DNA from 4 places in the Nonomuraea sp. NPDC052634 genome. Region 1 is predicted to be linked to each of the others. Evidence: riboswitches for the same ligand, from Rfam matches in the RefSeq annotation. Region 1 holds a riboswitch; each other region holds the start of a gene.

Region 1 (2,191 bases):
TTCCGCTGGGTGAGGCACGGCTCGGCGGGATCCGGTACGGGGATTGGGTCGCCGCCGCTGCCGCCACCTGACGGCCCCCGGATCGTTCACACAGGCCACGAGGAGGCCGCCCGTCTGCGTGCAGAAGCCGCGCGACGGTCCTGTCGTGCAACAGGACCGTCGCGCGGCTTCATGGGCGGGCCCGGCGCGCGGGTCGAGCCCTGGGAGGGTTTCCGCGCCGGGCGTTCAGCGGACCGGCGGGGGAGGGGGTCCGTGTCAGGCGGACTTGCGGCCGAGGGCGCGGAGCTGGTCGGGCGTCAGCGAAGAGACGTTCTGGTCGATCGGCGTTTCGGTGTACTGGTGGATCGTCCAGGTCTTCCAGTCGGCCGGCGGGGTGACCGCGCCCTTGGCCCGGCTGTAGTGGGCGACCCACAGCGGGTACTGCGACAGGCCGTGGCCATAGGTGTTGGCGAAGTTCCAGCCGCTGTAGAAGATCGGCTTGACGCCGGTCTGCTTCTCCACGTACGACAGCCACGCCTTGGCCCAGGCGTTGACCTCTCCGACGGACTTGCCGTCAGTGGTCTCCAGGTCCAGGACCAGAAGGTCGCCAGGCTTGGCGGGCTGGGAGTTCACCGTGGCCAGGAAGTGGTTGGCGTCTGCGATGGGGTCGTTGGCGGGGTGGCCGTAGTGGTACGCGCCGCGCACGATGCCCTTGCTGCCGAGCTCACGCCAGTGCCTGGCGAAGGAGGAGTCGACGAAGTCGGTGCCCTCCGTGGCCTTGATGATGCCGAACTGCGCGGAGCTGGAGCTCCAGTCGTACTGCGGCTCGTAGTGGGAGATGTCGAGACCGTAGGTCAGGGAGCCAGCCTGGTGCTGGGAGGTGTGCTGCGTGGCCTCGTGCGGGGCACCGTGGTCGGCGGTGGAGGCGTGGGCGGTGCCGGTGACGGCGGTGACGGCGGCGAGCACGGCTCCGCCGAGCGCCAGTCCGAGGCGCTTGCGGTTGTCGGCAAGCTTGGGCATGCGGGGTTGACTCCTTGCTTCCATGCCGCCTACCGGGTTAGCTGACGGGTTCGGGACTGGAAGTGCCCTACGGACGCCGCCAGGGGCGGGCGTCCGATTCACCCCGGAAAGGTGGGTCCCCGGTTCCGCGAGAACGCGGATTCGGCGGCCGCACGCCATCGGGAAGGCGTACGGTCCGGTCAAAGATGCGAGGTAACGCGTGGGCGTCCCTCGACCCGCAAAAGTACATAGTTAGCAAAAGTATCCGCAAGCATCCTAAAGGGATTACCTTCGCATTGCGCGAGTTACCCGCCCGTAAGCCCCATGTCGCCGGGGTTTCTGAACAGGTAAAGTTTTTCGCTCTGCTCAGTCCAGGTCCAGCGTCCTGGCCGTCCTGCCGGCCGTCTCCCGCGCCGGCCCGGGCTGGTCGGACAGCACGGTCCCGTACGTCGGAACAAGCTCGCGCAAAGCGGGCCGCCAGCCCGGCAGCCGGTCGGGGAAGGCGCGTTCGAGCACGTCCAGCATGATCGCCACGGACGCGGACGCGCCCGGGGATGCGCCGAGCAGGGCGGCCAGCCCGCCGTACGCCGACGTCACCACCTCGGTGCCGAACCCGGCGATCGACCCGCGCCCGTGCACCGGCTTGACCACCTGCACCCGCTGGCCCGCGGTGATCGGCTCCCAGTCGCCCGCCCGCGCCTGCGGGACGAACCCGCGCAGCGCTCGCAGCCGGTCGCGGCCGGTCTGTGCGAGCTGCCCCACGAGGTAGCGCAGCATGTCGCGCTCGGCGTGGGCGGCGCCGAGCAGCGTGGGCAGGTTGCCGGGGGTGATGGAGCCCGGCAGGTCGGTGAGGCGGCCGCGCTTGAGGAAGCGGGGCGAGAACTAGTCGCGTTCGCCCGCCAGGTCGCGCACCCGCAGCCGCCACGACCTGCGGTCACGGGAGAGCGAGCGCACCTCGTGCCCGGTCCGCACCTCGACACCGTCGCGTTCGAGTGCCGCGAACAGCCGCCTGGTCAGCACGCCGTAGTCGACGTCGGTGCCGCCGCGCGAGCGGCACAGCGCCACCTCCTCGCCCGCGGGGCGGCCGGCGAACATCAGCGGCAGCAGCTCCGCCATGGCGTCGCGGTCGCGTACGAGCTCCAGGCCCTCGAAGAGCGGGTGCCCGCGCAGCGCCGCGTGACGCAGCCGCAGGTGCTCGGCCCCGGCCGCGCCC
Region 2 (2,191 bases), on a different contig from region 1:
CCCGGCGGTGGACGCCGTCTACGTCGCCACCCCGCACGCCCAGCACCTGCAGGTGGCCGAGGCCGCCATCGCGGCGGGCAAGGCGGTGCTGTGCGAGAAACCGCTGGCCGCGACCGTGGACGACGCCGAGAAGATGGTGCGCCTGGCCCGCGAGGCGGGGGTCTTCCTGATGGAAGCGATGTGGATGCGCTTCAACCCGCTCATCCAGCTGATCAAGGACGACCCGCGCTTCGGCGAGATCCGGTCGGTGCAGGCCAGCTTCGGCTTCGCCCACCCGTACGACCCCGCGCACCGGCTGTGGGCGCCGGAGCTGGGCGGCGGAGCCCTGCTCGATCTGGGGATCTACCCGTTCGGGCTGGCCCAGCTCCTGCTCGGCATGCCCACCGGCCTGCACGTCACCGGTAAGCTCGCCCCGAACGGCGTTGACGCGGAGGCGGCCGGCGTCTTGCTCTACCCCGGCGGCAAGCACGCTCTCGTGGCGACCTCATTGCTCGGGAATTACCCGAACCAGGCCAGCGTTGTGGGTACTCAGATGCGCGCGGACATCCAGGCGCCGTTCTGGGCACCGCAGCGGATCGTGCTCTCCGGGCCGTCGATGGAGCCGGAGGAGCACGTACTCAATCCGGCGGACAACGGTTACGCCGGAGAGCTCCGCGAAGTCCGCGCCGCCACGGCCGAAGGCAGGACCGAATCCTCGATCATGCCTCTTGACGAATCCCTTGCCATGATGGGGCTTCTGGCCGAGGCTCGCAGTCAGCTCGGCTGACTTTACTTTTATGGATTTGTAATCCTCTTGCCTCGTGTATTACCTTATGGGGCATCTTAAGGCATACGTCCGGTTTGTCCGGCTATGTCAGACCATCGCACGAAAGATCACAGGTTTGTCCTGTGACCGCTGAATCCGCCACGTGCGGAACCGGGGACCCACGTCCTTTGGGGTGAATCGGCACTTCGGTGCCGTAGGGCAGCTTCCACGCCCGAACCCGTCAGCTAACCCGGTAAGCGGCATGGAAGCAAGGAGTAATCCCCTCGATGGCCAAGCACCGTCTTACCGCTGTCTCGAAGAACACCATTGCCCGCGCCGTGCTCGGCGCCGGCGTCCTGGCCTCGGCCCTCGGCGTCCCCACCGCGGCCCACGCCGACACCTCGATCGCCGTCGCCGCGGCCACCGCCGCGAAGCACCCGGACACCGCCCGCTCCGCCCACAAGGCGGGCGAGCGGGACGAGACGAAGATCAACGTCACCGCCGACCAGGTGCTCGCGGTCGCCAGGTCACAGATCGGCACCTCCGAGAACGCCAAGGGCGGCGGCACCCCGTACCAGCAGTGGTACGCCAACTCCCAGCGCGCGGCCGAGACCGTCGCCCGCGACGGCGGCAGCCGTACCGCTTACCTGAACGCCGCCTGGTGCTCGATGTTCGTCTCCTGGGTCGGCGAGAAGACCGGCGCCCGCCCGCAGGTCGGCTGGGACGCCTGGACCGTCGCCCACGCCAAGTGGTTCGCCGCCAACAAGCGCTTCGGCCACGAGGCCAAGCCCGGCGCCGTGGTGTTCTTCTCCTGGAAGGGCGGCAAGGCGCTGAAGGACATCCAGCACGTCGGCTTCGTCGTCAAGGACAACCGCGACGGCACCATCACCACCATCGAGGGCAACACCGGCAACGGCAAGGTCGAGGAGCGGGTCCGGCCCAAGTCGCAGGTCGTCGGCTACGGCTACCCCGAGTACGCCTCCTGACGCACTCCCACCGGCGGGTGCTCCCACCTTCTTCGTGACGGCAGAACGCGTGCCCCATCACCGGGGTGCGCGTTTCGTCATGCAGGGCTCTCGAACGCCCGGCGCTGGACGGCGTCAAGCTCGGCGTAGAGCCCCGGGACCGCGACGAGGTCGTCATGCGTGCCGCACTGCACGATCCGGCCGCCGTCGAGTACGACGATGAGGTCCGCCATCCGCACCGTCGGGAAGCGGTGGGTGATCAGCAGCGTGACGGCTCCTGGATGGCACTTCGCCGCCTCGGCGTACCGGGCGAAGACCGCGCTCTCGGACGGGGCGTCCAGCGCGGCGGTCGGCGACCGCGGACGTGGCCGTCTCCGACAAGCTCAGCTCCAGGCGGGCGGTCTCGGCGGTCTGCTCAGTGGCGGCGTCGATGCGTGCGGCGGCGCGGCCGCGTACCAGCAGCGAGGGCAGCACGGCCGCT
Region 3 (2,191 bases), on a different contig from region 1:
GGAGCTGGCCAAAGGGGTCACGGTCGACAGGGTCGGCAGGCGGCTGGACATCAGCGGCCGCACCGTACGACGGCGGTTGCGGGTCATCTGCGACCGCATCGGCGTCGCCACGGCGATCGAGGCCGTGGCCTGGGCGGCCCGCCGCCAGCTGATCTAGCCGCGCCGATCAAGCCCGGCGGTCAGGGCCGGGCGACGGGCGCTCATTGGCGGCGGATCAGTCGGCGATGCGGACCGCGCCGGCGTAGGGCCTGTTCGCGATGGAGGCGATACGGACGACGTCGCCGGTGCGCGGGGCGTGGATCATCATGCCGCCGCCGAGGTAGATGCCCACGTGGTGCAGGTCGCTGTAGAAGAACACGAGGTCGCCGGCCCGCAGCTCAGAGCGGTCGATGTGCCGTCCGGCCGTCCACTGGCTGCCGGTGTAGTGCGGCAGCGAGATGCCGACCTGCTGGTAGGCCGCCATGACCAGGCCGCTGCAGTCATAGGAGTTGGGGCCGTCGGCGCCCCAGACGTACGGCTTGAGCTGCTGCGTCAGCGCCCACCTCGCGGCCTGGGCGGCCTTGCCGCTGCCCGGGATGGGCAGGTCGACGCGCTGGGCACGGGTGCCGGGCCGGCCCGCCTCGCCGAGCGCCCGGCGGAAGAGGTTGCTCTCGACCTTGGCGACCAGCTTGGTGATCTTGTCGCGCTTGGCGCCGAGGTCGGAGATCAGCTTCTGGACCTCGTCGATGCGGGTCTTGGCGCTCGCCCTGGCGCGCTCCGCGGCCTGCCGGGCCCTGGTGACCTGGTTGACGGCCTCGCCCTGCTGCTGCTCCAGCACGTACGTGGTGGCGGCGCGGTCGAGGAACGTGTCGGGGTCGTCGGAGGTGGCGAAGGCCAGGATGCGGCTGAGCCCGCCGGTGATGTAGGCGTTCTCGGCCAAGGCGGCCGCTTTGGCGCGCTTGGCGGCGAGATCGGCCTCACTGGCGGCCAGGGTCTTCTTCGCGGCCTCAGCGGCCCTCTTGGCGCTCTTGAGCTTCTCCCGCTGGCCGTTGTACTGCTCGGTCAGCTGCTCGATCTCGGTGTGCATCTTCTCGACCTGCTTGGCCAGGTCTTGAAGCGAGGGCTTGGGGTCGGCGGATGCCGAGCCGACGGGGGTCGCGGCCATGAACGCCGCGAGTGTGACACTTATTACACCGAGCAGGCGGGACCGCCGTGCGGCGCGTTTCGGAGGGCGGGCGTGCTTGCCCGCCGTCGTCCTCTCACGCTCGCGCGTACGCTTCACCAACCAGCTCCTTCCATCGGCGCCTGCCGGGTTAGCTGACGGGTTCGGGCCGGAGCAGCCCTACCGGTGGTGCGGATTCACCCCGGGTGGCGTTGGGGGCGCCACCGGCGGTTCCCCGGCTCCTCCCTGCGGAGGATTAGGCGTGTCGCCCGCGCGCGACACGCGGGGAACATCGTCGCTGGACACTAATGCACTCCGGGTTCGTGCTCAACCAGAACTGCCGACTCTGTTGAGGTTTCACAACCGAAGGGTCACAAGGTGATCTCGTGCCTGGCCGTACAGAACCGGTTTTATGCCGGATTTGGCGCAACTTCGGATGGGCTGCACGCCTGCTCGGAGCGCGTGCTCGGATGAGCACGAGTTGTTACAGCATGGGGCGAGACGTGGGAGTTACGGCCGAGCCGTAATGACATCTGTACCCTGGAGGGCCATGGAGCAGGTGGCCGAACTGACAGCAGCCGAGACCGCGGTGGTGGTCCGGCGTGCCCGCACACCCGATGTGCGGGCCATCAGGAGGCTTGTGGACACCTACGCGGGAGCGGGCCCGCGGCTCCTGAAGAAGGCCACCGTCACCCTGTACGAGGACGTACAGGAGTTCTGGGTGGCCGAACGGGGCGGGCAGGTCGTCGGCTGCGGCGCGCTCCACGTGCTCTGGGAGGACCTCGCCGAGGTCCGGACGGTGGCCGTGGATCCGGAGTGCCGGGGCATGGGCGTCGGCCGTCGGATCGTCTCGGCGCTCATACAGCAGGCGAAGGATCTGGGTCTGAGGCGTGTATTCTGTCTGACTTTTGAGGTCGACTTCTTCGCCCGGCTCGGCTTTCGCCAGATTCAGGGCACGCCGGTCTCACCCGAGGTGTACGCCGAACTGCTGGCCTCGTACGACGAGGGTGTGGCGGAGTTTCTCGATCTCGAACACGTCAAACCGAACAC
Region 4 (2,191 bases), on a different contig from region 1:
GGCGTAGAGGCCCTCGGTGCCCTCGCGGACGACGATCATGTCGATGTTCTCGGGCGGCGTGTCGGCCAGCGGGGTGCGCACGCCGGGGAACAGCTTGACCGGACGCAGGTTGACGTAGTGGTCGAACTCGAACCGCAGCCGAAGCAGCAGGTCGCGCTCCAGGATGCCGGGCGGCACGCTGGGGTCACCGACGGCGCCGAGCAGGATGGCGTCGTAGCCGCGCAGCTCCTGGAGCACCGAGTCGGGCAACGTCTCGCCGGTGCGGTGATAGCGTGCGGCGCCCAGGTCATAGTGGGTGGGCTCGATCTTCGTGCCCACCGCCTCCAGGACCTTGAGTCCTTCTGCGACGACCTCGGTGCCGATGCCGTCACCGGGGATGACAGCCAAGCGGATGTTACGCGACTCCATGGGCGGTACCTTACCGGCTCGTCTCGACTGACGAACACATCATCTCACTGTCCGGACGTCCGATTTTAGACGTATTGCGACCTTTTGACCGTTTCGTTAGAGTCCGTCAGGCCTAATCCACGCAGCAGCTGCGTGGAGCCGGGGACCCAACCTCCCCCAGGGGCGAATCGGCGCACGCCGTAGGGCTGCCTTCCAGGCCCGAGCCCGTCAGCTAACCCGGTCGGCCGCATGGAAGGACAGACCCCTGTCTCGCATCGCCATCGCCCTGGCAGGCGTCGCCGCCGGGCTCATCGCACTCCCCTCTCCGGCCTTCGCCGACCCCGGCGAGAGCCGCGACCCCGCCGGCCCGGACACGAGCCCGGCCGGCTCGATCACCCTCACCGGTCCTCAGGTCAAGCGCATCCTGGAGAAGCGCCGGCCTAGGCCCGCCTGGAAGGTCGCGCTCAAGTTCGCCATGCGCCAGCGCGGCACCCCGTACGTGTGGGGCGGCACCGGCAACGGCGGCTACGACTGCTCCGGGCTGATGCTCAGGGCGTACAGGAAGGCGGGGATCCACCTGCCGCGTACCGCCGCCGAGCAGTACCACGCGTTCTCAAGAAAGATCGGATGGAACCAGCTCAAGCCCGGTGACCTGGTCTTCTTCAGCGGCCTCGGTCACGTGGGCATGATCTCCAAGCCCGGATACATGGTGCACGCGCCACGTTCAGGCGACGTGGTGAAGGAGGAGAAGCTCTCCGAGTGGCGCCGTCAGGCGTTCGTCGGCGCGGTCAGACCGGATCCCAAGGGCGTCCGCCAGTGGGCCAAGGTGCTCGAACGGCGCAAGGAACCCGCACCGCCGATGCTCACCGCCACCCTCTGAACCTCACCCCTGCGACCACCGGACCACACCCATGAACTCCGGCCGCACTCCGGCGACGACCGGCCCCGTGCGACCAGCGCGGGGCCGCTCGTACTCACCTGCTCTGGGGGGCTCCGCCGTTGTCGCGCCGGTCCAGGGCCATCTGGACGGCCTCGGTGGCCTCGTCCTCGTGGTCCTCGGCACGGTTGTAGGCATACATCTCGTACATGTGACTCATCTCGCTTCGCGGACGCGTTCCTGAAAGAGAGGGGGAAGCCGGGCTCCGGTCGCGAGCCCGATCGGGCCTGATCTCGTGGTCCGGGTTGCGGACCGGGCGAAGGGACTTAACGGCCGACACATGCGCCGCTCACCGCGGCGGGTATGTCGACCTGCCCTAACAGGCCCCGCCGCGGCAGGTAATGAGTACGAGAACCTGGCGCATCACCGGCTACAGTACCCGAGGATGAAGCTTGGATGTCCTACTATCTCGCATCCTGAGACGGAAAAGGGCCGCCACCCGAAACGGGTGACGGCCCTTCGCAGGTCAAAGGGGTATTGACCCCAAGCCGGCCGGCCGAAAGGCGCGGCCCTCCGGATCAACCGGGGGCCCGCCCCGTCCGCCCGGCCGGGCTCAGGCTCAGTCCTCCGGATCAACCGGGGGCCCGGCCCATCCGCCCGGCCGGGCTCAGGCTCAGTCCTCCAGGTCGACCGAGCGGCCGCTCTCGGCGCCGATCTCGGCGCCGATCTGCTCGACCACGTCGGCCGGGATCGCCGAGTCGACGGTCAGCGCGATGAGCGCCTTGCCGCCCTTGACGTCGCGGGCCACCTGCATCGAGGCGATGTTGATGCCGTGCTCGCCGAGCAGCCGGCCGACCACGCCGACGATGCCGGGGCGGTCGGTGTAGGTGAAGAAGCACAGGTGGGCCGTCGGCTCGATCTCCATCT

What was found. Region 1 has a riboswitch for cyclic di-AMP ahead of AB0K67_RS25960 (GH25 family lysozyme). Riboswitches for the same ligand answer to the same signal wherever they lie in the genome.
Region 2: it holds a riboswitch for cyclic di-AMP, as region 1 does, so the genes downstream of both, AB0K67_RS06725 (CHAP domain-containing protein) here and AB0K67_RS25960 (GH25 family lysozyme) in region 1, are expected to answer to the same signal.
Region 3: it holds a riboswitch for cyclic di-AMP, as region 1 does, so the genes downstream of both, AB0K67_RS23775 (C40 family peptidase) here and AB0K67_RS25960 (GH25 family lysozyme) in region 1, are expected to answer to the same signal.
Region 4: it holds a riboswitch for cyclic di-AMP, as region 1 does, so the genes downstream of both, AB0K67_RS15070 (C40 family peptidase) here and AB0K67_RS25960 (GH25 family lysozyme) in region 1, are expected to answer to the same signal.

Annotation. Positions count from the first base shown of each region.
Region 1 is NZ_JBFATY010000006.1:142,731-144,921, reverse strand. It holds gene AB0K67_RS25965 (SDR family oxidoreductase) at 1-71, shown strand, start outside; gene AB0K67_RS25960 (GH25 family lysozyme) at 256-999, opposite strand; cyclic di-AMP (ydaO/yuaA leader) riboswitch at 1,011-1,156, opposite strand; partial or broken gene AB0K67_RS25955 (malate:quinone oxidoreductase) at 1,345-1,848, opposite strand; gene AB0K67_RS25950 (FAD-dependent oxidoreductase) at 1,861-2,191, opposite strand, start outside.
Region 2 is NZ_JBFATY010000001.1:1,474,687-1,476,877, forward strand. It holds gene AB0K67_RS06720 (Gfo/Idh/MocA family oxidoreductase) at 1-766, shown strand, start outside; cyclic di-AMP (ydaO/yuaA leader) riboswitch at 884-1,020, shown strand; gene AB0K67_RS06725 (CHAP domain-containing protein) at 1,033-1,731, shown strand; gene AB0K67_RS06730 (hypothetical protein) at 1,885-2,191, opposite strand, start outside.
Region 3 is NZ_JBFATY010000005.1:292,968-295,158, reverse strand. It holds gene AB0K67_RS23780 (LuxR C-terminal-related transcriptional regulator) at 1-157, shown strand, start outside; gene AB0K67_RS23775 (C40 family peptidase) at 215-1,144, opposite strand; cyclic di-AMP (ydaO/yuaA leader) riboswitch at 1,267-1,414, opposite strand; gene AB0K67_RS23770 (amino-acid N-acetyltransferase) at 1,692-2,191, shown strand, end outside.
Region 4 is NZ_JBFATY010000002.1:526,065-528,255, forward strand. It holds gene AB0K67_RS15065 (3-isopropylmalate dehydrogenase) at 1-408, opposite strand, end outside; cyclic di-AMP (ydaO/yuaA leader) riboswitch at 508-649, shown strand; gene AB0K67_RS15070 (C40 family peptidase) at 863-1,267, shown strand; gene serA (phosphoglycerate dehydrogenase) at 1,938-2,191, opposite strand, start outside.